DNA from 3 places in the Janibacter sp. DB-40 genome. Region 2 is predicted to be linked to each of the others. Evidence: predicted binding sites of a transcription regulator. Region 2 holds the regulator's gene; each other region holds the start of a gene.

Region 1 (9,804 bases), 340 kb from region 2:
TCGTCGAGGGCGACCTGCACCGGTGTGGACGCCGTCTCGCTCAGCTGCTCGACGCGCACGCCGACGAGTCGGATGCGGGCGCGTTGCAGCCCGAGGGCGTCGTAGAGGTCCCGGGCCATCGCGGCGATGTCCCGGGAGACGTCGGTCGGGTCGCGAAGGGAGCGGGAGCGGCTGATCGTCGTGAAGTCGGCGAAACGCACCTTGATGCTCACCGTCCGGCCGACCAGGCCGGCGGCCCGCAGCCGGCTCGCGGTCTTCTCGCTCAGGGCGAGGAGTGTGCGGTGGACGACCTCCGGGTCGTCGACGTCGTGGCCGTAGGTGCGCTCGTTGCCGATGCTGCGCTCCCGGCGGACGGGCTCGACGGTCCGGGGGTCGCGTCCCCACGCCAGGTCGTGCAGGTGCGTGCCGGTCGCGGCCCCCAGAGCGCGCACGAGGGTCTCGCGCGGGGTGTGGGCGATGTCGGCGACGGTCTTCAGGCCCAGCCGGGCCAGGGACTCCTCGGTCTTGTCGCCCACGCCCCACAGGGCGGCCACCGGCAGCTGCTGGACGAAGGTGACGACCTCGGCGGCGGGGATGACGAGGAGGCCGTCCGGCTTGGCGAGGGACGAGGCGAGCTTGGCGACGAACTTGGTGCTGGCCACCCCGACCGAGCAGGTGATCCCCTGCTCGTCGGCGACGGTGTCACGGATGCGCTGGGCGATCGTCGCCGGGGAGCCCATGAGGCGGACGGCGCCGGCGACGTCGAGGAAGGCCTCGTCGAGGCTCAGCGGCTCGACGGAGGGGGTGATGTCGGTGAAGGTCGCCATCACCGACCGGGAGATGCGGGCGTAGAGCTCGTGGTCCGGGGGCAGGATGGTCGCCTGGGGGCACAGTCGACGGGCCCGGCCCATGGGCATGGCGGAGGTGACGCCGAAGGCGCGGGCCTCGTAGGTCGCGGAGAGGACGACACCGCGGTTGCCGCCCCCGACGATGACGGGGGTACCGACGAGGTCGGGGCGCGCCAGCAGGGAGGCCCCGGCGAAGAAGGCGTCCATGTCGACGTGCAGGATCGTGCACCCGGTGTCGTCCGGGGGGCCCTGGCCGGCCCGTGGTGGGGGCCGGAACTGACGCCGGCTCATCGCGGCCCGATCAGTCGCGGCGGGCGATGACGTGGACCGCTGCACCCAGCGCGGACAGGCCGATCCGGCGGTCGGTGGCCGCGAGCTCCTCGAGCCCCAGCAGCGCCTGCCGGTCGGCCTCGGTGTCGATGTACTCGTACGGGACGAGGTCGCTGAAGATGCGCACGCCGCGGGCGTCGAGGGTGGTGAAGCCGGCGCGGCTGAGCATGTCGGCCACGTCGGTGCGGTCGAAGCGGCGCGGCATCGGGTCGTCCTCGCCCCAGCGGCCGTCGGCGCTGGTCAGCGCCGCGGTGGCCTGGTCGAACCGCCCGGCGACGGCGCGGGCCAGCACGGCGGCCACGCGCTGGGCGGTCACGAGGGACAGGTGGCCGCCGGGGGCGAGCACCTCGGCGACCCGGGTGAGGGTGGCTCCGGGATCCTCGACGTACTCGAGGGCGCCGTGGCAGCAGAGCAGGTCGATGGACCCGGGCGTGACGGATGCGGCGAAGGTGTCGGCGTCGCCCTGGACGGCGCTGACCCGCTCGGCGGCGTCGGACTCCTCGGCGCGACGGGCGAGGGAGGCCAGGGCGTCGGCGTTGGGGTCGACGACGGTGACCGTGTGGCCCTGCTCGGCGAGCGCGACGGCCACTCCCCCGGTGCCACCCCCCAGGTCGAGGACGCGCAGGGGCCGCCCCAGCTCCTGGCGACGCGACTCGCTGAGGTCGTGGAGCTGGGACCAGACGGCGGCGGTGCGCATGTTGGCCTCGACCCCGCTGCTGCGGGACCATCCTCGCTCGTCGTTCACGTCTGCTCCTGCTCGTGGGGTGATCGATCATCCGCCTGCCCCGGCGGACCCTCCAACCCTAGTCGCCGCCCCTGACGGTGCTCCCCTGTCGCCCGGTCGATGTAATAACGCGGGCCCCAACACGCGCTATTACATCCATCCAATGGCAGCTGCGCCTGCGAGTCGTCGAATCGATGGACCACGGGGCGCTCCAGCGCTCGGCGCTACATCCACCCGAAGTCAGGGCAGCGGTGTCCCCTGGTGGTGGACCTGCTGCCAGCCGTGCGCCCGCTCGCACCAGATCGAGGTGCGTCGAGCCCGTCTGCCGGTCTGATCCGAGTCCCATGAGACCTGGACGACACCGGGTGCGATGACCCGGCCACGCAGGTCGTGGATCCCGATGGGTGAGGTCTCCTCGTCGTCGGACTGCTCACGCAGCAGGACGAGGACCGACTCGCGATCCCAGGCTCGTCCGGATGCACCGACCTCGGTGAAGTCGGGCGCGAGCAGCTCGAGCAACCGGTCCTCGTCGGCGCGGGCAACTGGGGTCTGCAGCTCACGCTCGAGCCGCAGGACCGTGGGCAGCACGGACTCGTCCATGGCAGCCATCCCAGCACGTCCACCCCCACTTACAGGGCGAAGGGGGCGCGGGTCCCACCCTCGTGGGTGGCTCAGCAGGACTTTCCCATGTACGTCAGTGGCCGGAGCTGCCCGGCGAGGAGTGCCACAGCTTGCGCGGGGGCTGCACACCCGAGCCGGCGGGGCGGGTGTCGGCCCAGGGCGACTGCCGGAAGCCGGAGGCGTGGACGAGCACCCGGTGCCCCTCGGGCTGCTGGTGCGCGGCATCGCGCGCCCGGGCGAGGTCGTCGGCCTCGTCGAGCGCGGCGTGCACGGCCTCGATCCCGCCGCGCTGCCAGGCGTCCCACAGCGTCGACAGCTCCCACGCGCCGGAGGCGAGCACGGAGACGCCGCGGTCCCCGGCCCGTCGCACGGTGCCGCGCACGAGCAGCAGCCAGGAGTGGAAGATCGTCGCCGCATAGGGCCCCTGGGTGTCCTCGAAGAAGGTCGCGTCGACCGGCCCGGTGGAGTCGTCGACGGTGAGGAAGACCACCCGGCGCCCCGAGCGGATCGGCGGGGTCTGGGTGGCGACCTTGACCCCGGCGGCGAGGACCTCGGCATCGCTGCGCACCGAGAGCAGGTCCGCGCTGCGGGTGACCCCGAGCGCCCGGAGCATCGGTGCGTAGAACTCCATGACGTGCCGGGAGGCGTCCAGGCCGAGAATCTCCAGCTCGGCACTGACCTGGTCCGGCACGGTCATCTCCGGCAGGCCCACCCCTTCGCCCAGCTCCGGGGAGTCCCCGAGGTCGAGGGTGAGCTGGCTGGCCACGGGGGTCGTGGTGGTCGTGCGCACCTGCTGCGCACCGAGCTCGCCCGCGGTCCAGGCCGGCGGCGCGGCCCGTCGGGACCGACCGCGCGGGCGCCCGGTGCTCGCCCGCGTCCACCGGTCCAGCTCGGCGACGTGCAGCAGCAGGTCCCGGCGGGTCAGTCGGCCCCGGTGGCCGAGCCCCGGCCCCCCGCTGCCCGCGCCGGTGCCGTGCACGGAGTCGAAGGCCCCGACCAGGACCAGCCGCTCGACGACGGGCCGGCTCACCTGCGCCCGCTGCCAGAAGTCGGTGAGCGAGTCGTAGGGAGCACCGGCGACGACACGGGCGATCTCCGCCTCGCTCATGCCCTTGACGTCGGCGAGGGACAGGCGGATGCCCCACCCCGACCCGTCCGGCAGGTCCGGGTCGGCGGGCCGGTCGCCGGGGACGGGCGCCCGCTCGATGCGGTACTCCCCCGTGCTCGCGTTGACGTCGACCCCGAGGACGGTGATGCCGAGGGAGCGGGCCTCCTCGAGGAGCAGCCGCTTGGGGTACATGCCCGGGTCGTGGGTGAGCACCCCGGCGAGGAAGGCCGCCGGGTGGTGGGTCTTCAACCACGCCGACTGGTAGGTCGGCATGGCGAAGGCCGCGGCGTGCGCCTTGCAGAAGCCGAAGGAGGCGAAGGCGGCGAGCACCGCCCAGATGCGATCGACGTCCTCCGGCGGGTACCCGCGTGCGGTCGCGGCCGGACGCCACCACTGCTCGATCCGCGCCTGCCCGTCGGGGCTGCCCATCGTCCGGCGCACCTCGTCGGCCTGGGCCAGGGTCACCCCGGTCGTCTCGGCGATGATCCGCAGCATCTGCTCGTGGAAGACGACCACGCCCTCGGTCTCGGCGAGCGCCGGGACGAGCCGCTCGTGGAGGAACTGCGGGCGGGACCACCCGTGCCGGGCCTCGAGGAAGGGCCGGATCATGTCCGACTTCACCGGACCGGGGCGGAAGAGGGAGATGTCGACGACCAGGTCCTCGAAGGCCGTCGGGGCGAGCTTGCCGATGAGCTCGCGCTGGCCGGGGCTCTCGATCTGGAAGCACCCTAGGGTGCGGGTGGTGCGCACCATCGCGAAGGTCGCCGCGTCGTCGAGCGGGACGTCGCCCCGGTCGTCGAGGTCGACCCGGGTGCCCTCGACGCGCTCGATCTCGCCCACCGCGTGCGCCATCGCGGACTGCATCCGGATGCCGAGGACGTCGAGCTTGAGCAGCCCGAGGGCCTCCACGTCGTCCTTGTCGAACTGGCTCATCGGGAAGCCCAGCCAGCTCGACTCCACCGGGGTGCGGTCGAGCAGACCACCATCGGACAGGACCATCCCGCACGGGTGCATGGCGATGTGCCGGGGCAGCCCGTCGAGACGCTCGACGAGATCAAGAAGAGTCCCAAGTCCGTGCTCACCAGGCTGCGATCCGGCCCCGAGGCCGCGGGTGCGCAGCTCCGGCAGCTCGGCGAGGGCGCTGCGCACGTCCCTGGCCCGGATGTGCGGGAAGGCCTTGGCGATCTGGTCGACCTCCGCGGGTGGGATGCCCAGCGCCGCGCCCACGTCGCGGATCGCGTGCCGGGCCTTGTAGGTGTCCATCATCGACACGCAGGTGACCCGGTCGCGGCCGAAGCGCTCGAGGACCCGCTCGTACATCTCGGTCCGGCGGGCGGACTCGACGTCGATGTCGATGTCCGGGAGCTCGGCCCGCAGTGGGGAGCAGAAGCGCTCCATGAGCAGGTCGTGACGGATCGGGTCGATCGCGCTGATGCCGAGCAGGTGGTTGACCAGGCTGCCCGCCCCGGAACCGCGGGCGGCCACCCGCACCCCGGCCTCGACGATGAGGTCGACGACCTCGGCGACGGTGAGGAAGTAGGTCGGGTAACCCAGCGCCGCGATGACGTCGAGCTCGTCCTCGAGGCGCTCCTCGACCTGCCGGAGGGTGCTCGGCGAGGCGTCCGGGTACCGCGTGCCGATGGCCGCTCGGCAGCGCTGCGCGAGCACCGCCTGCGGGTCGTCGTCGGGGCCCAGGCCGAGCACCCGGGCCTCGGGCAGGTGGACCCGACCGATCCCCAGGTCCTTGCGATCGTCCTGCGCGCACTCGAGGGCGGTGCGGGTCGTCGTCGCGAGGAGCGCCTCGGCGCGCTGGCGCGGACCGGCACAGCCGAAGCCACCGGCCCCGCCCCCGAGCGCGGTCGTCACCCGGTGCGCGGACGCGGCCATCGTCGGGGTGTCGGCGAGGTGACCGGCCTCGGTGATCCGGTCCAGGTGGCGGGTGTCGAGGACGACGAGCCGACGGGTCGCGTCGAGCACGTCGGCGACGACCGCGTCCTGCGGGTGCAGGTGGCGGGTCGCGGCGGTGAGTACGGCCGGGGTGCCGGTCGCGTCGGCCAGCCCGAGCAGGTGCGCGGCGTGCCCGGTCGAGGCGGGTGAGCCGGGCGGGCCGCCGTGGTCGACGACCTCGATGGCGACGGCCCCGGTGGGCAGCAGGCGGCGCCATGCCGCGAGACGATCCCGGGCGATGTCCGGCCGGCGGTCGAGCAGCGCGGCGCCGACGTCGGAGCCCGGGCCGAGCAGGACCAGCAGCGGTGCCGGCTCCGCGGGGTCGGGCGCGGTCGCGTGCCGGGCGATCATCTGCGGCTGCGCGACCGCGTCGCCCCGCTCACCGGTCAGATGCACCTCGCTGACGAGGCGGCAGAGCCGCGCCCACCCGACGCCGTGCGGGACGCCCGCACCGGCTCCTCGCGCCAGCACCGTGACGCGGGGGTGCCTGGGGTCCACCTCGGCACCCCCGCGCGCCGGCGTGCGAAGGGGGCGGTCCCGTCGCTGTGCCGGACCCGGACGAGCACCGACGGCCAGGTCGACCCCGAGCACCGGCGCCACACCGGCCGCACTCGCCGCCCGGACGAAGCGGACGGCCCCGTAGAGCCCGTCCCGGTCGGTGAGGGCGAGCGCGGGCTGGCCGAGCTCGACGGCCCGGGCGACGAGGTCCTCCGGCGTGCTCGTGCCGTGACGGAGGGAGAAGCCCGAGGCCACGTGCAGGTGGGCGAAGCTCATCCACGCCCTCCATGTCCGCTCAGCACGGTCAGCACAGTCGAGTCACCGGTGACGGGGACCGGGGGCAGGCCGAGCAGCCCCGCGACGAGCTGGACGAACTCCTCCCCCTGGCGCAGCAGGTCGTCGACCTCGCGCACGCTCATCGGCGCCCCGCTGCGCGCCTCGTCGGACAGCACGGCCCCGAAGAACTGCGCCCACTCGGTCAGCTCGGGTGCCACCCGCGGGAGCAGGTGCCACACGTCGAGCGGCCCGGACCCGCTCGCGCACGCCCGGCCACGGACGGCGAGGACCGCAGCGGCGGCCCGGAGCACGGCCAGCCGGGTCGCGGCGCTGCGCCCGTGGGCCGTGCGGGCCCAGTGCGCGCTCGCCAGGCTCTCGGCGGCGGCGGAGAGCAGGTGGACCGCGCCGTCGACGCGGTCGGGGTGCAGGAGCGGTGCGGCGGCCATCGTCACCACCTCAGTCCTGCGTCCGCAGCAGCAGCCAGACGGGCCCAGCGGGCCTGGCAGACACGGCAGGCGTGACAGGGACGCCGTCGACGCCGAGGTCGTAGACGCCCGGCGCACTGCTGCGCCCACGGCTGGCCGTCACCCGCCACACGTCCCGGGCGAGCGGGACCTGGGCCAGCGGCTGCTCGGTGGCCGACCGCCACCACGGGTGCCGCTCCTGCCAGTGGGCGATGACCTCGGTCACCCGGTAGAGCCGGCCACGCCACAGGAACTGCTCCGGCGCCCCGCACCGGTCATCGGGCTGTCCCTCCACACCCATACGCTGCGGATCGCCCACCCGCACCTCGATGGTCTCCTCCACGAGCCGGACCATGATCAACTCCATCCATCTCGAACACCTGTTCGAACAACAGTAGACCGAGGGGCTGACACCGCGTCAAGCACGAGCCACGTAGGCTGGCTCCCGATGGCTCCGAGGAGCGCGGCAGACCGCCGTTCCTCCCCCCCTTCGCGACTGGAGACGACGTGCCGCACCCCCTGGACCGGGCCGACCTGCGTACGCGGGTCCAGACCCGTCTGGACGCCGAGCTCGACCGCTGGGTGGACGAGCTCGCCGAGATCGGCCCCGACGTCGCCGACCTCATCGGCCCCGTGCGCACCCTGCTCGAGGGCGGCAAGCGGCTGCGGGCCGGCTTCGCCTACTGGGGCTGGCGGGCCGCCGGGCAGCCCGACGACGAGGGTGCGATCACCCTCGCCGCCGCGATGGAGTTCTTCCAGGCCGCCGCCCTCATCCACGACGACGTCATGGACGACAGCGAGACCCGCCGCGGCAAACCGGCGATGCACCGCACGCTCGCGGCAGCCCACGGGGACCGCGGCTGGCACGGCGACGCGGACCGCTTCGGCACCGCGGGCGCGATCCTCGCCGGCAACCTCTGCCTGGGCTGGTGCGACGACCTCTTCACCGACTCCGGGCTGCCCGCCCGGTCCCTGACCGCCGCCCGGCCGACCTTCGAGAAGATGCGCGGCCAGCTCATGGCCGGGCAGTTCCTCGACATCGTCACCTCGATGCGTCCGTGGCACCTGCTCGACGACGCGGAGCGCATCGAGCGCTCACGCCACGTCATCCGCTACAAGAGCGCCCAGTACTCCGTCGAGCACCCGCTCCTCATCGGCGCCACGGCCGGCGGCGCCTCGGAGGCCGACCTGCGGGCACTCTCCCGCTACGGACTCGCCCTCGGCGAGGCCTTCCAGCTGCGTGACGACGTGCTCGGGGTCTTCGGCGACCCGGCCGCGACCGGCAAGCCGGCCGGGGACGACCTGCGCGAGGGCAAGCGCACCGTGCTCATCGCCCGGGCGCTCGCCGGGGCCGACGAGACCACGACGAGCCGGATCGAGACGTGGCTCGGCTCCCCCGACCTCGGCGAGACGGAGGTCGAGTCCTTCCGTGCGCTGCTCGTCGACACCGGTGCACTCGAGGGCGTCGAGACCGACATCACGAAGGGGGCGGACACCGCCCGCGCAGCACTGGCCGAGGCGTCCGGGCTGGCTCCCGACGCGCGCGAGCTGCTCGCCGAGCTGATCGACGTCACGACCGCGCGCAGCACCTAGTCACGGGTACCTCGCGCGGCCGGGCGTCAGAGGGCCTCTTCCATGGCCCGGCGACGCACCTCGGTCTTCGCCCCCTGACGGATGGCGCCGATCGGCGTGCCCCCGACCAAGCGGTCGTCACGGGCGAACATCCACTCGACGATCTCCTCGTCGCTGAAGCCGCCGTCCGAGAGCACGGTGAAGGTCCCGCGCAGCTCCGGCAGCGGCCCGTCCTCACCGATGAAGTCCGCCGGCACGGAGAGCACGTTGCGCTCGCCGCGACGCACCGCCACGAGGTCACCCTCCTTGAGCATCCGGCGCACCTCGGTGATGCGCACACCGAGCTGCTCGGCGATGTCGGGAAGCGTCAGCCACACGGGCTCGGACGGCGCTGACGGCTCGGTGGTGGAAGCATTCTCTGGCGTGTCGTTCACGCCGCACAGTCTGGCAGAGCGGGCGGCGGGAGCGGTTCCCGAACCCGCCGACTGCGTGAATCCGCGCACATCCCGCAATTTTTCGGTACCGTCGCCACTGCAACCACATACGTCACTTGGTTCACAGGTGCCACGCAGACGTCACGGCACCTCCCCTGACCGCACCACCGGGCGCCTCCCGACGCCCCCGACATCGGAGTCCCCCTTGGTCCTGCCGCTCTTCGTCCCCGTCCCGGCCACCCCCGTCGCCCCGGCGCTCGACCTGACTGCCGGAGCCACCGAGACCACCATCAGCGCCGAAGGATCCAAGCAGCACACGGTCCGCTCCGGCGAGACCGTCTACGGCATCGCCCAGCGCTACGGCGTCTCCCCCACCACGCTGCTCTCGCGCAACAACCTGCGTGGCAACGAGTTCATCCACCCCGGGCAGAAGCTCGCGGTGCCCCAGCGCTCCGACTCGACCGCGCGTGGGAGCGCAATGCCCTCGCGCTCCGGCTCCACCCGCACCTACACCGTGCGCAGCGGGGACACCCTCACCGGCATCGCCGCCCGCCACGACATGAGCCTGGACCGGTTGCGGTCGCTGAACGGCCTCGGTAACGGCTTCATCCACCCCGGCGAGAAGCTGCGCGTCAGCGGCACCCCGGCGAAGCCGGCCAAGCGGGCGACCAGCCGCCCGGCGGCGTCGTCCTCCTACACGGTCCGCTCCGGTGACACCCTCAGCGGCATCGCCGCCCGCCACGGCATGAGCATCACCCGCCTGGCCAAGCTCAACGACGTCCCCACCAGCAAGCACATCTACCCCGGTCAGACGCTGAAGGTCACCGGATCGGCGAAGGGCCCCACCCCGACGAAGGAGAACACCTTCTCCGGGCGCACCTACGCCGACTCGATCGTCGCCGCGGCCGACAGGAACCGCACGATCCTCGCCGGGCGCGCGGTACCCAGCCGCGCCGAGACCAGGGCGATCATCACCCGCATCGCCCGCCAGCACGGGGTCGAC
Region 2 (9,804 bases):
CAGCGGCCTCGGCGTCGGCCTTGGCCCCCTTCGCCGTGGACCCACCGTCGGACAGCGGCTGACCGACCTTGCAGTTGTCGCGGTAGACCGCCAGCGCCTTCAGGCCGAGCTTCCAGCCCTCGGAGTAGACGTCGGCGATCTCCTCGACCGTGGCGCTCTCCGGCAGGTTGACCGTCTTGGAGATCGCACCGGAGAGGAAGGGCTGCACCGCAGCCATCATCCGCACGTGGCCCATCGGCGCGATGGCACGCTCACCCATGGCGGTGTCGAAGACCTCGTAGTGCTCCGGCTTCAGACCCGGGGCGTCGATGACGTGCCCCTTGTCGGCGATGTACTCGACGATCGCCTCGGACGTCTCCTCGGTGTAGCCGAGCAGCTTCAGCGCACGCGGGATCGTCAGGTTGACGATCTGCATGGAGCCGCCGCCGACGAGCTTCTTGAACTTCACCAGCGAGAAGTCCGGCTCGATGCCGGTGGTGTCGCAGTCCATCATGAAGCCGATGGTCCCGGTGGGAGCGAGCACCGACGCCTGGGCGTTGCGGTAGCCGTTCTTCTCGCCGACCTTGACGACCGCGTCCCAGGCCTTGGTGGCGGCCTGGTGGACCGAGCGGTCCATCGAGTGCAGCGTGCGGATCTCGTCGTTGGCCGCCTGGTGCTTACGCATGACGCGCTTGTGCGCGTCGGCGTTGCGGGCGTAGCCGTTGTACGGGCCGACGATGCCGGCCAGCTCCGCGGAGCGCTTGTAGGAGGCACCGGTGAGCAGCGAGGTGATCGAGGCCGCGAGGGCACGACCGCCGTCGGAGTCGTAGCCGTGACCGGTCGCCATGAGCAGCGCGCCGAGGTTGGCGTAGCCGATGCCCAGCTGGCGGTAGTCGCGCGTGGTGTCACCGATCGGGTCGGTCGGGAAGTCCGCGAAGCAGATCGAGATGTCCATCGCGGTGATGACCAGCTCGGCGACCTTCTGGAAGCGCTCGGCGTCGAAGGTGTCGTCGTCGCCGAGGAACTTCAGCAGGTTCAGCGAGGCGAGGTTGCAGGAGGAGTTGTCCAGGGACATGTACTCGCTGCAGGGGTTCGACGCGGTGATCCGACCCGACTCGGGATTGGTGTGCCAGTCGTTGATCGTGTCGTCGTACTGGATGCCCGGGTCGGCGCACTCCCACGCGGCCTGGGCGATCTTGCCCATGAGCTCGCGGGCGTCGACGCTCTCGATGACCGAGCCGTCGGTGCGCGACTTCAGACCGAACTCGGTCCCGTCCTCGACCGCACGCATGAACTCGTCGTTGACGCGCACCGAGTTGTTCGCGTTCTGGTACTGCACGGAGGTGATGTCCGAGCCGCCGAGGTCCATGTCGAAGCCGGCGTCACGCAGCGCACGGATCTTGTGCTCCTCGCGGGCCTTGGTCTCGACGAACTCCTCGATGTCCGGGTGGTCGACGTCCAGCACGACCATCTTCGCCGCGCGACGGGTCGCGCCACCGGACTTGATCGTGCCGGCGGAGGCGTCGGCACCACGCATGAAGGAGACCGGGCCGGAGGCGGTGCCGCCGGAGGAGAGCAGCTCCTTGGAGGAGCGGATGCGGGAGAGGTTCAGGCCGGCGCCGGAGCCGCCCTTGAAGATGAAGCCCTCCTCCTTGTACCAGTTGAGGATCGAGTCCATCGAGTCGTCGACGGAGAGGATGAAGCAGGCGCTGACCTGCTGCGGGCTCTGCGTGCCGACGTTGAACCACACCGGGGAGTTGAAGCTGAAGATCTGGTGGAGCAGGGCGTACGTCAGCTCGTGCTCGAAGATCTCGGCGTCGGTGTCGGTGGCGAAGTAGCCGTTGTCCTTGCCGGCCTTGACGTAGGTGAGCACGACGCGGTCGATGAGCTGCTTCAGACCGGTCTCGCGCTCCGGGGTGCCCAGGGCGCCGCGGAAGTACTTCGTCGTCACGATCGTCGAGGCGTTCAGCGACCAGAAGTCGGGGAACTCGACCCCGCGCTGCTCGAAGATCGTCGCGCCGGTCTTCCAGTTCTGCTGGACGACGTCACGCTTCTCCCACGTCACCTCGTCGTACGGGTGCACGCCCTCGGTGGTGTGGATGCGCTCGATCGTCAGCCCCTTGGTCGTGCGGGAGCCGCGACGTGCGCTGGACTTGCCGGCGGTCTCGGTCATGCTCTTCTCTCCTCGATCCGTGTGTACGGTTCTTACGGTTGCACCGGGCACCGACAGCCCATTCGCGTATCGGTACCCGGGGGTCTATGTGGTGGCGCCCTCGGTGGCGGTCGCGTGCTCGCGGCGCAGGGCGCTGATGGCCGCCTCGAAGTCCTCGAGCGACTCGAAGGACTGGTAGACGGACGCATAGCGCAGGTACGCGACCTCGTCCAGGTCCCGCAGGGGCGGCAGGATCGCCATGCCCACCTCGTGGGCGTCGATCTCGGCGCTGCCCTGCGAGCGGATGCTCTCCTCCACGCGCTGGGCGAGGAGGGCGAGCTGGTCCTCGGTGACCGGGCGGCCCTGACAGGCCTTGCGGACACCGGCGAGCACCTTGGCCCGGCTGAACGGCTCGGCAGCACCCGACCGCTTGGTCACCGACAGGCTCGCGCTCTCCAGCGTGGTGAAGCGCCGGGAGCACTCCGGGCACTGGCGGCGGCGGCGGATCGCGCTGCCGTCGTCGGTGGTCCGGCTGTCGATGACCCGGGAGTCGGTGTGCCGGCAGAAGGGACAGTGCATGGCCCGACTCCTCTCGGTTCGTAGGGGTGTGCCTGTGGATGAAACGGTGGACGGGATGGGGACGATTCCCCGAATCCTGTGGAGAACCGAACTCATCCTGTGTACTAGATGTGGACGAATGACATCTGTGTAACCACTAGATGTAGTGACCATTAGACCCCTGTCACACAACGGATGCAAGTCCCCGGCGTGGCGCCGTCGGTGAGCGGTCACCGACCTGCACACAGGGCCGGAATGCCGGGGATCAGCTCGCCGACACACTCGAGCGCGGCGCCTCGACCGACCCCCGTCGGCACCTCGAGCACCCCTGACACGCACGTCGGCCACCTCCGGGATGCGGAGGTGGCCGACTGCCGGCCCGGGCTGGGTCGATGGGCCCGGGAGGTTCTCAGGGGGTGGGGATGACCAGGGTCTGCCCCGCGTGCACGTGGCTCGTGGCCAGGTCGTTGGCCTGACGGATCTGGGCGATCGCATCGTCGGTGGGGACGCCGGTCATCTCAACCGCGGCGATCGAGGTCAGGGTCTGCCCCGACTCGACGGTGACCTCCTGCGGCGAGGCGGAAGGGCCACCGAAGGCCATCCCCGCGCCGGCGACCGAGGCGAGGGCCACCGTGGTGAGGGTCATCGTGAGGCGACCGCGGCGGGTCAGCCGCACCGCCCCCTTCGTCGGGGTGCCGACCGCGTCGCCCGTGGGGACGGAGTGCAGGTGGCGGGTGCGGGTCGGTCGGACTGCGGGCGCACCGACCGGCGCGCCGTGGGTGACGGTGAGTGCGGTCATCTGGTCCTCCTCGTGGCGTGTCCTATCGAACCGGTGTTCGATAGAACGTCTGTACGATGTCTAGCACGGATGTTCGAAGAAGATCAACAACACGCTCGAACACATGTTTGAAATACCTGTTCGATCGTCCTACTGTCTCCACTACCGAGAAGTTGACCAGCGACCACCGACAACGCTGGTGACACCGGACGGAAGGGTCGAGATGAGCAAGGGCAGCGGCAAGGACATAAGCACGGACTCCGGCGGCGACGACGGCACCGTGCGCCACCTCCCGGAGCGGGACTCCGGTGACGGCCTCACGGCCCGGCAGCGCAAGGTGCTCGAGGTCATCCGCACCGCCGTCGCGACCCGCGGCTACCCGCCGAGCCTGCGAGAGATCGGGCAGCTCGTCGGCCTGACCAGCCCCAGCTCGGTCGCCCACCAGCTCTCCTCCCTCGAGCGCAAGGGCTACCTGCGCCGCGACCCCAACCGCCCCCGCGCGATCGAGGTCATCTCCCCCGATGCGGACGCCGAGGCGGTCATCGCCGACACCGCCGACTTCGGCGGCATGCGCGGTGGCGCCACCGCGCAGGACGAGGACGTCGACCTCACCGGCTCCGGCGACGAGCGGCCCGAGGCCAGCTACGTGCCGGTCCTGGGTGAGATCGCCGCCGGCGTGCCGATCACCGCCGAGGAGCTCGTCGACGACGTCTTCCCGCTGCCCAAGCAGGTCGTCGGCGAGGGCTCCCTCTTCCTGCTCAAGGTCGTCGGCGACTCGATGGTCGACGCGGCCATCTGCGACGGCGACTGGGTCGTCGTGCGTCAGCAGCCCGATGCCGACAACGGCGACATCGTCGCGGCGATGCTCGACAACGAGGCGACGGTCAAGACCTTCAAGCGCAAGGACGGCCACGTCTGGCTGCTCCCCCACAACCCGGCCTTCGAGCCGATCGACGGCGACCACGCGACGGTGCTGGGCAAGGTGACGGCGGTCCTGCGCAGCCTCTGAGGCACAATCGCCCCATGCGCAGATGGGGATCCGCACTCGCCCTTCTCGTCGCGGGCATCGTGCTCGCGGCCCAAGGGGTGCGCAGTGGCGACGGGTCCGACCTCGTGCTGTTCGTCGTCGTCCTCGTCTTCGCGTGGTGGCTCTCCCCGCTCAACGGCCGCGGGGGGCCGGGTCACGCCAAGGTCGAGGCGAGGCGCAGCGAGTTCCCCGTCGTCATCTACTGGCGGCCCGGGTGCGTGTTCTGCCTGCGCCTGCGCGGCGCCTTGGGCAAGGACAAGGACAAGGCCACCTGGGTCAGCATCTGGGCGGACGACGACGCGGCCGCCTTCGTCCGCTCGGTCAACGGCGGCAACGAGACCGTCCCGACCGTGCGCATCGGCGACGAGGTGCACACCAACCCCGACCCCGAGGTCGTCAGGGCCGCGCTGCGCTGACCCGGCTCAGGCGCTCGCGGCCACCCGGTCCAACGACTGCGTCAGGGAGCGAAGGGAGTCGGCCAGCTCCCCGTCGACGCGGTGGTCGACGAGGTCGTCGCCCCGGCTCGGCCCCCGGGTGATCAGCGCGACCGGGATCCCACGCTTGGCCGCCCGGCGCACGAAGCGCAGGCCGGACATCACCTGCAGCGAGCTGCCGAGCACAAGCAGGCTCGGCGCCTGGTCGGTCAGGTCGAAGCAGTGCTGGACCTTCGGCTTGTCCACCGCTCCCCCGAAGAAGACGACGTCCGGCTTGAGCGTGTCCTGTCCGCACGAGGTGCAGATCGGTACCCGGAACCGCTCGACGTCCACGGCGTCGAGCCGCACGTCGCCGTCCGGTCGGATCTCGTCGCTGTCGACGTCGAAGTCGGGGTTCTCCGCGGCCATCCGCTCGTCGAGGACGGGACGGGCGACCCGCGCGTCGCAGGTGAGGCAGACGACGTCGACGAGGTTGCCGTGCAGCTCGACGACCTCGCGGGTGCCGGCGGCCTGGTGCAGGCCATCGACGTTCTGCGTGATCAGCGGGCCCACCGCTCCGAGCTCCTGCAGGCGGGTGACGGCATGGTGCGCGGCGTTGGGCCGGGCCGCGTGGAAGCGGCGCCAGCCGACGAAGCTGCGCGCCCAGTACCGTCGCCGCGCCTCGCTGCTGGCGACGAACTCCGAGAGGTGCATGGGCGTGACCTTCCGCTGGCCGTCCGGGCCGCGGTAGTCGGGGATGCCGGAGTCGGTGGACATGCCGGCTCCCGTGAGCACCAGCGCCGGTCCCGCCGACAGCACGCGGGCGATGTCCTCGATCACCCGCTCAGTATGCGACCTACCCGCACCTCTGATCCACCACCCACGGCTTAGCATGGCGGCATGATCGACGCCGCAGGGCTGCGCGTGATGCGCGCCATCGCCGAGGAGGGCAGCTTCACCGCCGCTGCCCTCGCCCTCGGCTACTCGCAACCGGCCGTCTCCCAGATGGTCAAGCGGCTCGAGCAGCGCACCGGCACCGTGCTCGTCGAGAAGGTCGGTCGCTCCGTGCGCCTGACCGAGGCCGGCAGCGTCCTGGCCCGTCACGCCGCACCCGTCCTCGCCGCGCTCGACGCGGCCGAGGAGGAGGTCGCCGCGATCGCCGGGCTGCGCTCCGGCCGGGTGCGCCTCATGGCCTTCCCCTCCTCGTCGGTCACGCTCGTCCCCCGCGCGCTCGCCGCCGTGCGCAAGCAGTACCCGGACCTGTCGGTGCAGTTCGCCGAGGCCGAACCACCCGAGTCGATCGCCGCGCTGCGCTCCGGTGAGGTCGACCTCGCGGTCGCCTTCTCCTACGACGGCAGCGACATCGCCCGTGGGGAGGACCTCGAGGGCTTCGCCGTCCACCCCCTGCTCGAGGAGGAGGTGCGCGTCGCCCTCCCCCGCGACCACCCCCTCGCCGGGCAGGAGGTCATCGCGATGACCGACCTGACCGACGAGGACTGGATCGCCGGGTGCGCCCGCTGCCGTGGGCACCTGCTCCAGATCGCCAACAACGCGGGGTTCGCGCCCAAGGTCGCCTTCGAGACCGAGGACTACGTCGCGGTCCAGGGGTTCGTCGCCGCCGGTCTCGGTGTCGCGCTCATCCCCGACCTGATCCGTGCGGCGACCTCCAACCCGGACGTCGTCATCCGTCCGCTCGACCCGACGAGCCACCGCCGGATCCACGCGGTCACGACCGAGGACCTGCTCAAGGTGCCGGCCGTCGCCGCCACGCTGGAGGCGCTCGTCGCGTCCGCCGCGACGGCCACGCCCGCCTCCGTCTGAGTCGGCGGACCCTGCCGGGCGACCTCACCCGGGCCGCTCGGTGACGACCGTGGGCCCGTCGAGGACCGCGATGTCACCGTGCAGGTCGGTGCGCAGGGTCCGGGAAGCGTGGCCCGTGGCCCAGTCGAGGGCCGAGGGCGTGGGGTGGCCGTAGTCGTTGTCGGCGCCGACGCTGATGATCGCCACCGGAGCGGCAACCTCGTCCATGAAGCCCTCGTCGAGGTTGCTCGACCCGTGGTGCGGCATCTTCAGTACCTCGAGCCCCTCCGCGGCCGCGGCCATCGCCGGGTCCCGGCGCAGCGCCAGCAGCAGGGCGTGCCCGGCCTCACGCTCGATGTCCCCGAGGAGCAGGGCGTCCACCTCCCCGCTGCGCACGTGGAGCACGATGCTCGCGTTGTTGGCCTCAGAACCCCCGGAGACCGGACGGGCCGGCCACCACGCCGTCGCGGTGACCCCACCGAGCTCGAAGCGGTCGCCTGCCACGACCGTGCGCACCGGCACGTCGTGCTCCGCGGCGACCTCCCGGACCTGCCGGGCCGCCCACTCGGGATCGGCCTCGGGAGTGACGAGCAGCGTCCCGACCGCCCGCCCGTCCACCGCGTCCTCGAGACCGGCCACGTGGTCCTCGTGGAAGTGCGTGAGCACCACCGCATCGAGCGAGCGCACCCCGAGCCGGTCCAGGCAGCCGTCGACGTCCCCGTCCTCCGGGCCGACGTCGACGAGCACCGCCCGACGGGGGCCCGAGGCGAGGACCAGCCCGTCCCCCTGCCCGACGTCGCAGGCCACGAGTCGCCACCCCGCCGGCGGCCACCCGAGGCTGCGGGAGGGGACCAACCCGGTCGTGAGGACGACGAGGACCCCGAGCGCCACGAGCGGACTGGCCCGGGCCCGGTGCAGCACCCACGGCCCGCTGAGGATGCCCACCGCGGTCACGGCCGCGAGCAGCAGGGCCCCCGGCGCACCGTCCGGCCACGGCAGGGCCCCGCCGGGCACGTCCGCGGCCACCCGGGCGGTCCACGCGATGACCAGGGCGAAGGGGGTCCCCAGCCACCCCACGAGCGTCGCCACCGTGGTGCTCACGACCGCGACGAGGGCAGCGGTGACGCCCAGGACGGTGGCCGGGGCGACGAAGGGCGCGGCGACGAGGTTGGCCACGACGGCGATGAGGCTGACATTGCCCTGGAGCAGGACGATGACCGGGCCGCACACCAGCTGAGCGGCCAGCGGGATCGCGACCGCCGGTCCGATGAGGTGCAGCTGCCGGGGCAGGTGCGCGTTGATCGCCGCCGACCAGGGCCGCACGAAGAGCAGCAGCCCGAGCGTCGCCTGCGTGGACAGCACGAAACCGTAGGAGCGGGCGAGCCACGGGTCGATCGCGAGCAGCACGAGCACCGCCGTGCAGAGCACCGGTGTGCCGGCCCCGCGACGGGAGGTGCTCATCCCGATCAGGCCGATCGCCCCCATCGTCGCCGCCCGGATGACGCTGGGCTCCGGGCGCGCGAGGACGACGAAGAACGCCAGGCCGGCCCCGGCCGCCCAGGGTCGCCAACGCCGCGGGACGCCACCCAGCCGGCAGGCTCCGACGAGCGCCGCGAGGACGACCGCGACATTGGAGCCGCTGACCGCTGACAGGTGGCTCATGCCGGTGACGAGCATGTCGTCGGTCAGCTCCTGCGGTGTCATCGAGGTGTCGCCGATGACCAGGGCGGGCAGCAGGGCGCGGGCATCGGTCGGCAGCGGCTCGACCGCCGCGCGCATCCCGCCGCGCAGGTGCTCGGCGCCCGCCCGGACGGCGGAGCGCTCCCCCACCGGCTCGGGCGGGCCGCGGGGCTCAGCAGCGCGACCTCAGGGGCCGCGGCTTCGGCCGGCGAGAGCTTGCCGGTCAGCTCGATCCGGTCGTGCCAGCCGACCTCGGCCCACGCCGCATCGCCCCGGACGAAGACCGGCGCGTGGACCCGGGTCCTGGCCCCGCGCGAGTCGACGCTCTCGAGACGGACCCGGAGGAAGGCCTGCTGTGGGGGTCGCCCCTTCGTCACCCGAGGGACGACCGGCGCGCACCCTCGGCTCGGTGAGGACCACGCCCTCGGCCCGGACCATCGCACCACGCTCGGCGAGCTCGCCCACCGGGCCGAGCTGTCGGCGCCACTCGTGCGCGGCCGAGGTGCCCAGGACCAGCACGGTCGCGACGAGGGTCAGCGCGAGCACGCCGGGACCGTCCCGACGCCACGACGCCCGGGCGTGCCGACCGCGGTAGCGCACGCCCGCGGCCACGAGCGCGGCCAGCACGGCGAGGGCGACGGCGGCCCCGGTGGCGCGCTGGGCACCCGACCAGGACAGTGCCCACGCCCCGATCGCCCACGCGGTGAGGCACGGCAGGAGCAGCCGCAGGTCGAGGACCGGCTGCGGCGACGTCACACGGTGACCTTGGGGGCGAGCTGCTCGTAGGTCTTGTCGCCGATGCCGCTGACCTCGCCGAGCTCCTCGACGGCGACGAACTGCCCGTGCTCCAGGCGCCAGTCCATGATCCGCTGCGCCAGGACCGGACCGACACCCGGCAGCGTCTCGAGCGTGGCCAGGTCGGCGGTGTTGAGGTTGACCGGGGCGTCCGGCGAGGCCGGCCCTGCGGGGCTGCCCGGCACGGTCGGAGGCGCGGCCGCGACGGGAGTCTCCCCCGGCTTCGGCACGACGACCTGCTCACCGTCGACGAGCTCGCGGGCGAGGTTGACCCCGGTCAGGTCGGCCTTGGAGGTCTCGCCGCCCGCGTCCTCCAACGCGTCCGCGACGCGCGAGCCCCCGGCAGCGAGACGATCCCCGGGCTCTCGACCTCACCGACGACGTGGACGGTGACGTCGGGTGCCGCAGATGGTGCGGCGGCGGCCGAGCCGGCTGCCCCGTCCGGCTCGGCGCCCGGCGTCGGGGCCGATCCGCCTGCTCCGGCGCCACTGCCCTCGCCGTCAGCCTCCTGTCCGGCGAAGGCGCTGCGGTCCCCTCGTCGGACACGGCCGCGACAGGTTGGGGAGCAGCGTCCTGGCGCGCCATGAGGTAGCGGCCACCGAGCACCGCAACCGCGACCGCC
Region 3 (9,804 bases), 890 kb from region 2:
CGCAGGACACCGGTGGGGTCCCGGCGCGTCTTCGTGATGAATCCTTTGCCTGCGGGCCGGATCCGCCGGAGGGGTGTGGTCCCCCCTTCGCCCGGACGTACCCTTGTGGGGCCATGACTGCAACGCCCAAGACCTACGACGTGCGCACCCACGGGTGCCAGATGAACGTCCACGACTCCGAACGCCTCGCCGGCCTCCTCGAGACCGCCGGGTACACCGACATCGCCAGCGTGCCCACCGAGGACCGCGGTGAGGTCGCCGACGTCGTCGTCTTCAACACCTGCGCGGTGCGGGAGAACGCCGACAACAAGCTCTACGGCAACCTCGGGATGCTGCGACGGCAGAAGCAGCGCAACCCGGACCTGCAGATCGCCGTCGGTGGCTGCATGGCGCAGAAGGACCGCGCCGCGATCGTCGAGAAGGCCCCGTGGGTCGACGTCGTCTTCGGTACGCACAACATCGGCTCGCTGCCGGCGCTGCTCGACCGTGCGCGCCACAACGAGGAGGCGCAGGTCGAGATCCTCGAGTCGCTCGAGACCTTCCCCTCGACGCTGCCGACGCGACGCGACTCCGCCTACTCGGGCTGGACGTCGATCTCGGTGGGCTGCAACAACACGTGCACCTTCTGCATCGTCCCCGCCCTGCGCGGCAAGGAGAAGGACCGCCGGCCCGGCGAGATCCTCGCCGAGCTCGAGGCGCTCGTCGCCCAGGGCGTCGTCGAGGTCACCCTCCTGGGGCAGAACGTCAACAGCTACGGCGTGGAGTTCGGCGACAGGTACGCCTTCGGCAAGCTGCTGCGGGCGTGCGGTGAGATCGAGGGGCTGGAGCGGGTGCGCTTCACCAGCCCGCACCCGGCCGCCTTCACCGACGACGTCATCGACGCGATGGCCGAGACGCCCAACGTCATGCCGAGCCTGCACATGCCGCTGCAGTCCGGCTCCGACCAAGTGCTCAAGGCGATGCGCCGCAGCTACCGCTCGAAGAAGTTCCTCGGCATCCTCGACCGCGTGCGCGAGCAGATCCCGGACGCGGCGATCACCACCGACATCATCGTCGGCTTCCCGGGGGAGACGGAGGAGGACTTCCAGGAGACGCTGCGCGTGGTGCGCGAGTCCCGCTTCTCCTCCGCCTTCACCTTCCAGTACTCCATCCGTCCCGGCACGCCGGCGGCCACGATGCCCGACCAGGTGCCCAAGGAGGTCGTGCAGGACCGGTACGAGCGTCTGGTCGAGGTGCAGGAGGAGATCTCCTGGGCCGGCAACCGCGCGCAGGAGGGCCGCGAGCTCGAGGTCCTCGTCGCGACGGGGGAGGGGCGCAAGGACCGGGAGACCGCCCGTCTGAGTGGCCGGGCCCGCGACAACCGGCTCGTCCACTTCGCCCTGCCGGAGGGGCTGTCCGAGGCCGAGCGTCCGCGCCCGGGCGACATGGTCACCGTCGGCGTCACCTACGGCGCTCCGCACCACCTCGTCGCGGACTCCGCGCTCGAGGGCGGTGCCTTCTCCGTGCGCCGGACGAAGGGCGGCGACGCATGGGCGGCCCTGCAGGACAAGGGCGCCGAGGGGGCCGTCGCCAAGCCGAGCGTCTCGCTGGGGATGCCGCGCATCGGTGCTCCCGAGCCCGTCGCGGCCCCCGAGCCCGCCTGCGGCGCGTAGCCGCCGCACTCCACCCGGGTACGACGAAGGGGGTGGGTCACCGTCGAGGTGACCCACCCCCTTCGTCATGTGTCGGGGGAAGGGGAGCGATCAGCCCTGCTGGTCGCCCTCGCCGCCCTGGTCGCCGCCACCGATCTTGCCGTCGGCGAAGTCACGGCCCTGCTCGACCTTGTCCGCGCCCAGGCCCTTGCCCTCGGCGAACTCGCTGGCCTTGTCCAGGCCCTGGTCGCTGACCTGCTCGCCCTTCTCGCTGTTCAGCGCGTCGCTTGCCTTGCCGGCGAGGTCATCGAAACCCATGGTTACTCCTACGTGTTGTCGGGACCCCCGTTCGGGGCTTCGGTCTCCACCCAAACACGACGTCGCGCACCTCTCAACCGGAGGGCCGACGCGATTCGGTGGGCGGCAGTAGTTGACAGTTCAATCAACACTCCTCTAAAGTTGTACCCACAACGACAGGCCAACCGCCTCCGTCCAACCCCCCCACAAGGAGTTCCCCATGACCGACATCAGCACCGCCACCACCCTGCAGGACCTCGCCGCCGGCACCTACACGATCGACCCGAGCCACACCGAGGTCGGCTTCGTCGCCCGCCACGCGATGGTCACCAAGGTCCGCGGTTACTTCCGCGACCTCGAGGGCACCATCGAGATCGCGGAGAACTTCGCCGACTCGACGGCCAACGCCACGATGAAGACCGCGTCCGTCGACACCGGCGCCGCGGACCGTGACGGCCACCTGAAGTCGGAGGACTTCTTCGACGTCGAGACCTACCCGGAGATCACCTTCGTCGCCAAGCGCGTCCAGGACGTCGAGGGCAGCAACTTCGACCTCGTCGGCGACCTGACCATCAAGGGCGTCACCAAGGAGGTCGCCCTCCAGGCCGCCTACGACGGCACCGCCCAGGACCCCTTCGGCAACGTCCGCGCCGGCTTCACCGCCGTCACCTCGGTCGACCGTGAGGACTGGGGCCTGACCTGGAACGCCGCGCTCGAGACCGGTGGCGTCCTCGTCTCGAAGAAGATCACCCTCAACCTCGAGATCTCGGCCATCAAGGCCTGAGCCCTCGACACCCCCGCGGAGCCGGGGCCGGTACCCCTGAGCCGGCCCCGGCTTCGTCATGCCTCGGCAGTGCGGGAAGATACCGCTCATGACCATCCACCCCATCACCATCTGCGGTGAGCCGGTCCTGCACACCCGAGCGGAGCCGGTCACCGAGTACGACGAGTCGCTGCGCACGCTCATCGCGGACATGCACGAGACCCAGGACGCGGCCCATGGCGTCGGTCTGGCCGCCCCGCAGATCGGGGTCGGCCTGCGCGTCTTCACGTGGGACATGGCCAACGACGACGGCGTGCCGACGCGCGGCCACATCATCAACCCCTTCGTGAAGGCGACCAAGCCGGCCGTGGGGGAGCCCGACCGCGACCACGAGTCCGAGGGGTGCCTGTCCGTGCCCGGCTACTCCTTCCCCCTGCGCCGGGGTGAGCGGGCCGAGGTCACCGGCTACGACGTGGACGGCAACGAGCTCTCCTTCACCGCGACCGGATGGTTCGCGCGGTGCATGCAGCACGAGTACGACCACCTCAACGGCTTCCTCTACATCGACCGGCTGAACGAGAAGTGGAAGAAGAAGGCGAAGAAGATCGTCAAGGCCGAGGAGTGGGGTGTCCCCGGGCTGACGTGGACGCCCGGCGAGGGTCCGGATCCCTTCGGCCATGACGAGGAGTCCGACGAGAGCCTGTGATCCCGCAGGTCATCGCCGTCGTCGGGGCCACGGCCACCGGCAAGTCCGACCTGGCGCTCGACCTGGCCGAGTCGCTGGGGGGTGAGGTCGTCAACGCCGACGCCATGCAGCTCTACCGCGGCATGGACATCGGGACGAACAAGCTGCCCGTCGACGAGCGGCGGGGGATCGCGCACCACGTCCTCGACGTCCTCGAGGTCACCGACGAGGCGACCCTCGCCGACTACCAGGAACGGGCCGAGGCGGCGATCGCCGACGTCCTCGCCCGTGGGCGGGTGCCCGTGCTCGCCGGCGGGTCGGGTCTGTACGTGCGCGCCGCGCTGGACCACCTGCAGATCCCACCGACGGACCCGGCCGTACGGGCCCGGCTCGAGGCCGAGGCGCAGGACGAAGGGGGCGTGGCCGCCCTGCGCGCCCGACTGCGCTCCGTGGACCCGGCCGCCGCCGAGGCGATCCAGGCCAACAACATCCGCCGGATCATCCGGGCCCTCGAGGTCGTGGAGATCACCGGCCGCCCCTTCTCGGCGACGGCTCCGACGAAGCGCTACCGGCGCCCTTCGCTCGTCATCGGCCTGCGCGACGACTGGGAGGCGCTGACCACGCGGATCGAGCGCCGCGCCGCACGGATGTGGGCGGACGGGCTGCTCGAGGAGGTGAGCGCGCTCGATGCCGCCGGGTTGCGGCGCGGGCGCACCGCGTCACGGGCCATCGGCTACTCGCAGGCGCTGGCCGAGCTCGACGGTCGGATCACCCGCGAGGAGGCGATTGCGCAGACCGCGCAGGCCACCCGCCGCTATGCCCGACGGCAGGAGTCGTGGTGGCGGCCCGACCACCGGGTCGAGTGGCTCGACGCCGCGGACCCGGGCCTGGCGAACGCGGCCATCGCACTCGCCGGACGTCCGACGAGGCACCCTCCGGCAGAATGGACGCCATGACGCTGCGCTTCACCAAGGGCCACGGCACGGAGAACGACTTCGTCCTCGTCCCCGACCTCTCCGCCGAGCTCGAGCTCACCCCGGAGCAGGCCGCCCTGCTCGCCAACCGGCACGCCGGCATCGGTGGTGACGGCGTCATCCGGATCGTGCCGACGGCTGCCGCCGCGGAGGAGTCCGTGCGTGCATTGGCCGATGAGGCCGAGTGGTTCATGGACTACCGCAATGCCGACGGGTCGCTGGCGCAGATGTGCGGCAACGGCACGCGCGTCCTCGCCACCTGGCTGCGACGCGAGGGGCTCGTCGGGGACGAGTTCGCGCTCGCCACGCGTGCCGGGCTGAAGCGCATCCGCTTCGAGGGCGACCACGTCGTCACCCACATGGGGACGTGGCGGTTCGTCGACGAGGCGACGGCGCGCGCGGACGGCTTCGACGCCCTCGTGCACGTCCAGGAGGCCGAGGCGGTCACCGAGCCGTACTCGGCGCTCTCGCTCGACCTGGGTAACCCGCACACCGTCGTCGCGCTCCCGGAGACGGTCTCGCTCAACGGTCTTCGGCTGCTGACACCTCCGGTCGTCAACCCGACGCCGCCGGAGGGGAGCAACGTCGAGTTCGTCCGCGTGCTCGGCCCCGGGCACATCTCCATGCGCGTGCACGAGCGCGGGGTGGGGGAGACCCGCTCCTGCGGCACCGGTGTGTGTGCCGCCGCGATCGGCATGGCGTTCTGGTCCGGTGACGTCGATGCGCCCGGGCGGGTGAGGGTCGAGGTGCCCGGTGGCACGTTGCAGGTGCGGCTGCTGCCCGGCCGCGAGGTCGAGCTCGCCGGGCCGGCGGAGCTCGTGGCGGACGGGACGACGACGCTCGTCTGACCGATCAGTCGGGGCGGCTGACGCGGAGGACCCGAAAGCCCTTGCTCGAGGCCGTGCGCTCGGTCGGCAGGCCGAGCTCGCTGGTGATCCAACGCTGCAGGCTGTCGGCACCGAGGTTCTTGCCGACGACCAGGTGGGCGTCGGCCCCCTTCGCCAAGCGGGGGAGCCATGTGCGCATCAGCTCGTGGACGGCCGGCTTGCCGATGCGGATCGGCGGGTTGGACCAGATCGCGGCGAATGGGGTGTCCGCCGGGACGTCCTCGGGCCGCACCGCGCGCACGTTGTCCAGGCCGAGGGCCTGCGCGTTGCGGCGGGTGAGGTCGAGGGCGCGCTCGGTGACGTCGACGGCCCACACGGTCGCCTCGGGGGAGCGCATGGCCAGTGTCAGCGCGATCGGCCCCCAGCCGCACCCGAGGTCGAGCAGGTCCCCTGACGAAGGGGGGTCCGGAACCTCGTCGAGGAGGATCGCCGTCGCCTTGTCCAGGCTGCCGGGGGAGAAGATGCCGCCGGCGGTCTCCACCGTCACGTCACGTCCCGCGAGGTGGGTGTGCAGCTGCCGCCGCTCGGCATCCGTCGCAGCGGGGGAGTCCGTGAAGTAGTGGTCGGTCGGCTCGGTCACGGGGACACCTTAGGTCGGCTTGTCGGTGGGGCGTGCCACGTTGCTGGGGAAGGTGGGATGTGGGAGCGAGAGTCACCGAGACCCTGGCACGGCACAGATCCCTCCTTTCACCTCTTGAACTCTTCGAACAGGTGTTCGACAATGGAGCCAGGCCATAGGAGGCGTGATGATCGAGCAGACGGCAACGGCAGTTCCCGAGATCGAGGGTGCTGCCACGTTGCCGGACCAGCTCGATGATGTCCTCGGCGCGCTGAGCGCAGCGGCCATCGACGGCCTGTCCGAGGCCGACCTCCTGGACGTCATCACCACCCTCGAGGCGACGAAAGGGGCTGCGGCCGCCCTGCAGGCGCGCGCCACCGCGCGCTTCGTCGAGGACCGGGACCACCTCGCGCAGGAGGCCGTGGTGCGGGAGGAGATCTCCCGGCGCGACGCCTCGTGTCGACGCAGCGCCACCCGCGCGGAGGTCGCCCTGGCCCGCCGGTGCTCGCCGTGGCAGGCGGACCGGCACGTGGGGGCGGCCAAGACCCTCGTCCACGACCTGCCGATGACGATGTCCGCGCTCAGTGTCGGCGAGATCAGCGAGTCGCGGGCTCTGATCGTCGCGCGGGAGACGGCCTGCCTCTCGCGTGCGCACCGCATCGAGGCAGACCGGCGCCTCGCGGGGGACCTGTCGACGTCGGGTGACCGAGCGTTGACCGCCGCGGCCCAGCGCGTGTGCATCGACCTCGACCAGGAGGCCATCGTCGAGCGGCGTCGCCGCGCTGCTGGCTCGCGTCATGTCGGCGTGCGGCCCGCCCCGGACGGCATGGCCCGCCTGAGCATCCTGGGCCCGCTCGCCGACGTCGTGGGCGCGTACGCGGCCCTCACGGCCGCAGAGCAGGCTCGCTACGTCGCCACCGGAGACCCCGAAGTCGACGCCGCCCGAGCCGTTGATGAGCGGGGGCGTGGCGCCTGGCTGGCGGACACGGCCCTGGAGCGGCTGTCCGGGCGCGACGAGGGTCAGGTCCAGCCGGTCGAGGTCGGACTCGTCATGCGCGAGGACGCGGTCGTGCCGAGGGCAGGGGCGCGCACTGGTCGGCCGGGTGACGCCGAGGAGCTGGCGGACGAGGTCGAGATCCCCGGTTGGGGCTCCGTCCCCGGTGACATGGCTCGCGAGCACCTGCTTCGCCTGTGCGACACAGGCACCGAGACGTGGCTGCGTCGGTTGTGGACCGCACCCGGTGGTCGCGACCTCGTGGCCATGGACTCCAGCCGCCGACTCTTCAGCGGCGTGCTGCGGCAGCTGATCGGGTTGCGTGACGCGGTCTGTCGGGTGCCCTGGTGCGATGCCCCCGCCCGACAGGTCGACCACGTCATCCCCTTCGCCCGCGGCGGCGCCACCTCCGCGGCCAATGCGATGGGTGACTGCCAACGACACAACCTGGTCAAGGAGGAACCCGGCTGGCGGGCAGAGGTCATCTCGACCGGCCTGGACCCGGGCGGCGGCAGGCCACACACGGTCAGAGTCACCACACCGACGGGGTCCCAGTTCACCTCCGTGGCAGCTCCGCTGCTCGGTCACGGCCGGGCGTCGCCGGGACGGGCCCGGTCCCCGATGGAGATCCACTACGAGGGGTTGCTGGCGGCCTGACCCGTGGGCCGGGGATCAGCGGTGTCAGACCACGTCCTCGTCCACCCAGTCGAGGGTCTTGGTGATCGCCTTGGCCCAGTTGCGCATCAACCGCGCCACCTCGTCGGTGTCCATCTGCGGGCTCCAGCGCACGTCCTCCTGCCAGTTCGCCGTGATCTCCTCCGTCGACTCCCAGTAGCCGACCGCGAGTCCGGCGGCGTAGGCCGCACCGAGGGCCGTCGTCTCGGCGATCTTCGGGCGCACCACGTCGACCCCGAGGACGTCGGCCTGGAACTGCATGAGCGTCTCGTTGGCCACCATCCCGCCGTCGACCTTCAGCTCGGTCAGCCGCCCGCCGGCCCGCTCGGCGTCGCCCTGCATCGCGTCGAGCACGTCGCGCGTCTGGTACGCCGTCGACTCCAGCGCCGCCCGGGCGATGTGTCCCTTGTTGGCGAACCGCGTCAGCCCGACGATCGCGCCGCGGGCGTCGGGGCGCCAGTGCGGTGCGAAGAGCCCGGAGAAGGCCGGCACGAAGTACACCCCGCCGTTGTCCTCGACACTCGTCGCGAGGTCCTCGACCTCCGGGGCGGAGGAGATGAGCCCGAGGTTGTCGCGCAACCACTGGATGAGCGAGCCGGTGACCGCGATCGACCCCTCGAGGGCGTAGACCGGATCCGCGTCGCCGAGCTTGTAGCAGACGGTGGTCAGCAGGCCGTTGTCACTGCTCACGATCTCGGAGCCGGTGTTGAGCAGCATGAAGTTGCCCGTGCCGTACGTGTTCTTCGCCGTCCCCGGCTCGAGGCAGGCCTGCCCGAAGGTCGCCGCGTGCTGGTCGCCGAGGATCCCCGCGACCGGTGTCCCGTTGAGCACGCCCGGCCGGCACTCCCCGTAGACCTCCGACGAGGACCGGATCCGCGGCAGCAGCTGCATCGGCACACCGATGGCCGCGCACACGTCCTCGTCCCACGCGAGGGTGCGCAGGTCCATCAGCATCGTGCGGGACGCGTTGGTCACGTCGGTGACGTGCACGCCGTCGTTCTCCGCGCCCCCGGTGAGGTTCCACAGCACCCACGTGTCCATCGTCCCGGCGAGCAGCTCGCCGGCCTCGGCCCGCGCCCGCGCTCCGTCGACGTGGTCGAGGATCCAGGAGATCTTCGGCCCGGCGAAGTACGTCGCGAGCGGCAGCCCGCACACGTCCTTGAACCGCTCGGTCCCCCCGTCCTGCGCCAACGAGTCCACGAGCGCCTGCGTGCGCGTGTCCTGCCACACCACGGCGTTGTGGATCGGCTGTCCCGTCGCCTTCTCCCACACGACCGTCGTCTCGCGCTGGTTGGTGATGCCCATCGACTCGATGTGGCCGCTGCTGAGGTTGGCCTTCCCGAGCGCACCGCCGATGACGCGGCGCGTGTTCTCCCAGATCTCCAGCGCGTCGTGCTCCACCCACCCGGCCCGGGGGAAGATCTGCTCGTGCTCGATCTGGTCGGTCGCGACGACGCCCCCGTCGCGGTCGAAGACGATGGCGCGGGTGCTCGTGGTGCCCTGGTCGATGGCCAGCACGTACGTCGTGGAGGTGCTCATGGTCGGCATCCTCGCAGGTCACCCACCCGGGCCGGGTGGATCTGCACGTACCGTTGGCGGACAAGGGGAGCCACCCCCTTCGCCCCGGACCATCGGAGGAATCATGCCCGTCGCCACCCCCCTGGACGCCGCGCAGCGCGCATCGGCCTGGCGCCGCCTCGCCGAGGAGGACCTCGACGTCCTCGTCGTCGGCGGGGGAGTCACCGGCGCCGGTGTGGCCCTCGACGCGGCCACCCGCGGCCTGAGGGTGGCACTCGTGGAGCAGCGCGACTTCGCCTCAGGGACCTCCTCGCGCTCGAGCAAGCTCTTCCACGGCGGGGTGCGCTACCTGGAGCAGCTGAACTTCGGGCTCGTGCGCGAGGCCCTCCAGGAGCGCGAGCTGATGCTCACCCGGATCGCGCCGCACCTGGTCAAGCCGGTCTCCTTCCTCTACCCGCTCTCGCACCCGGTCTGGGAGCGGCCGTACGTCACCGCCGGGCTCACCCTCTACGACACGATGGGGGGCGCCCGGTCGGTACCGCGCACCAAGCAGCTGACGAAGGGGGGAGTCCGCCGGATCGCGCCCGGCCTGAAGCCCTCCGCGCACCACGGCGGACTGATCTACCACGACGCCCAGTGCGACGACGCCCGCCACACGCTGACCGTGGTCCGCACGGCTGCGGCCTACGGCGCGACCGTCCTCAACTCCGCGAAGGTCACCGGCCTGCTCCACGCCGGCGAGCGGGTCGTCGGGGCGAGCGTCCTCGACGTTGAGACCGGGCAGGAGACCGAGGTGCGCGCCTCCGTCGTGGTCAACTGCA

Evidence for each region. Region 2 encodes LexA, which represses DNA repair genes until DNA is damaged. Its sites were predicted from a motif close to TCGAACANNTGTTCGA; they were not measured.
Region 1: the regulator LexA is predicted to act here: its motif matches at 7,168-7,183, upstream of PVE36_RS07170 (DUF6504 family protein).
Region 3: the regulator LexA is predicted to act here: its motif matches at 5,941-5,956, upstream of PVE36_RS09785 (HNH endonuclease signature motif containing protein).

The regions. Positions count from the first base shown of each region.
Region 1 is NZ_CP120360.1:1,520,443-1,530,246, reverse strand. Features, by position in the region: gene dinB (DNA polymerase IV) at 1-1,118, opposite strand, end outside; gene PVE36_RS07190 (methyltransferase domain-containing protein) at 1,129-1,902, opposite strand; gene PVE36_RS07185 (DUF4440 domain-containing protein) at 2,122-2,490, opposite strand; gene dnaE (DNA polymerase III subunit alpha) at 2,576-6,331, opposite strand; gene PVE36_RS07175 (SAV_6107 family HEPN domain-containing protein) at 6,328-6,777, opposite strand; gene PVE36_RS07170 (DUF6504 family protein) at 6,788-7,150, opposite strand; gene PVE36_RS07165 (polyprenyl synthetase family protein) at 7,303-8,388, shown strand; gene PVE36_RS07160 (Rv2175c family DNA-binding protein) at 8,415-8,801, opposite strand; gene PVE36_RS07155 (LysM peptidoglycan-binding domain-containing protein) at 9,007-9,804, shown strand, end outside.
Region 2 is NZ_CP120360.1:1,179,087-1,188,890, reverse strand. Features, by position in the region: gene PVE36_RS05670 (vitamin B12-dependent ribonucleotide reductase) at 1-2,152, opposite strand, end outside; gene nrdR (transcriptional regulator NrdR) at 2,237-2,710, opposite strand; gene PVE36_RS05660 (LysM peptidoglycan-binding domain-containing protein) at 3,099-3,488, opposite strand; gene lexA (transcriptional repressor LexA) at 3,691-4,476, shown strand; gene PVE36_RS05650 (glutaredoxin domain-containing protein) at 4,491-4,910, shown strand; gene PVE36_RS05645 (NAD-dependent protein deacetylase) at 4,917-5,747, opposite strand; gene PVE36_RS05640 (LysR family transcriptional regulator) at 5,808-6,728, shown strand; gene PVE36_RS05635 (ComEC/Rec2 family competence protein) at 6,753-8,537, opposite strand; gene PVE36_RS05630 (hypothetical protein) at 8,574-9,143, opposite strand; gene PVE36_RS05625 (helix-hairpin-helix domain-containing protein) at 9,140-9,499, opposite strand.
Region 3 is NZ_CP120360.1:2,064,630-2,074,433, reverse strand. Features, by position in the region: gene miaB (tRNA (N6-isopentenyl adenosine(37)-C2)-methylthiotransferase MiaB) at 114-1,652, shown strand; gene PVE36_RS09815 (Rv0909 family putative TA system antitoxin) at 1,743-1,949, opposite strand; gene PVE36_RS09810 (YceI family protein) at 2,149-2,712, shown strand; gene def (peptide deformylase) at 2,801-3,397, shown strand; gene miaA (tRNA (adenosine(37)-N6)-dimethylallyltransferase MiaA) at 3,394-4,332, shown strand; gene dapF (diaminopimelate epimerase) at 4,329-5,198, shown strand; gene PVE36_RS09790 (methyltransferase) at 5,203-5,817, opposite strand; gene PVE36_RS09785 (HNH endonuclease signature motif containing protein) at 5,984-7,447, shown strand; gene glpK (glycerol kinase GlpK) at 7,472-9,004, opposite strand; gene PVE36_RS09775 (glycerol-3-phosphate dehydrogenase/oxidase) at 9,108-9,804, shown strand, end outside.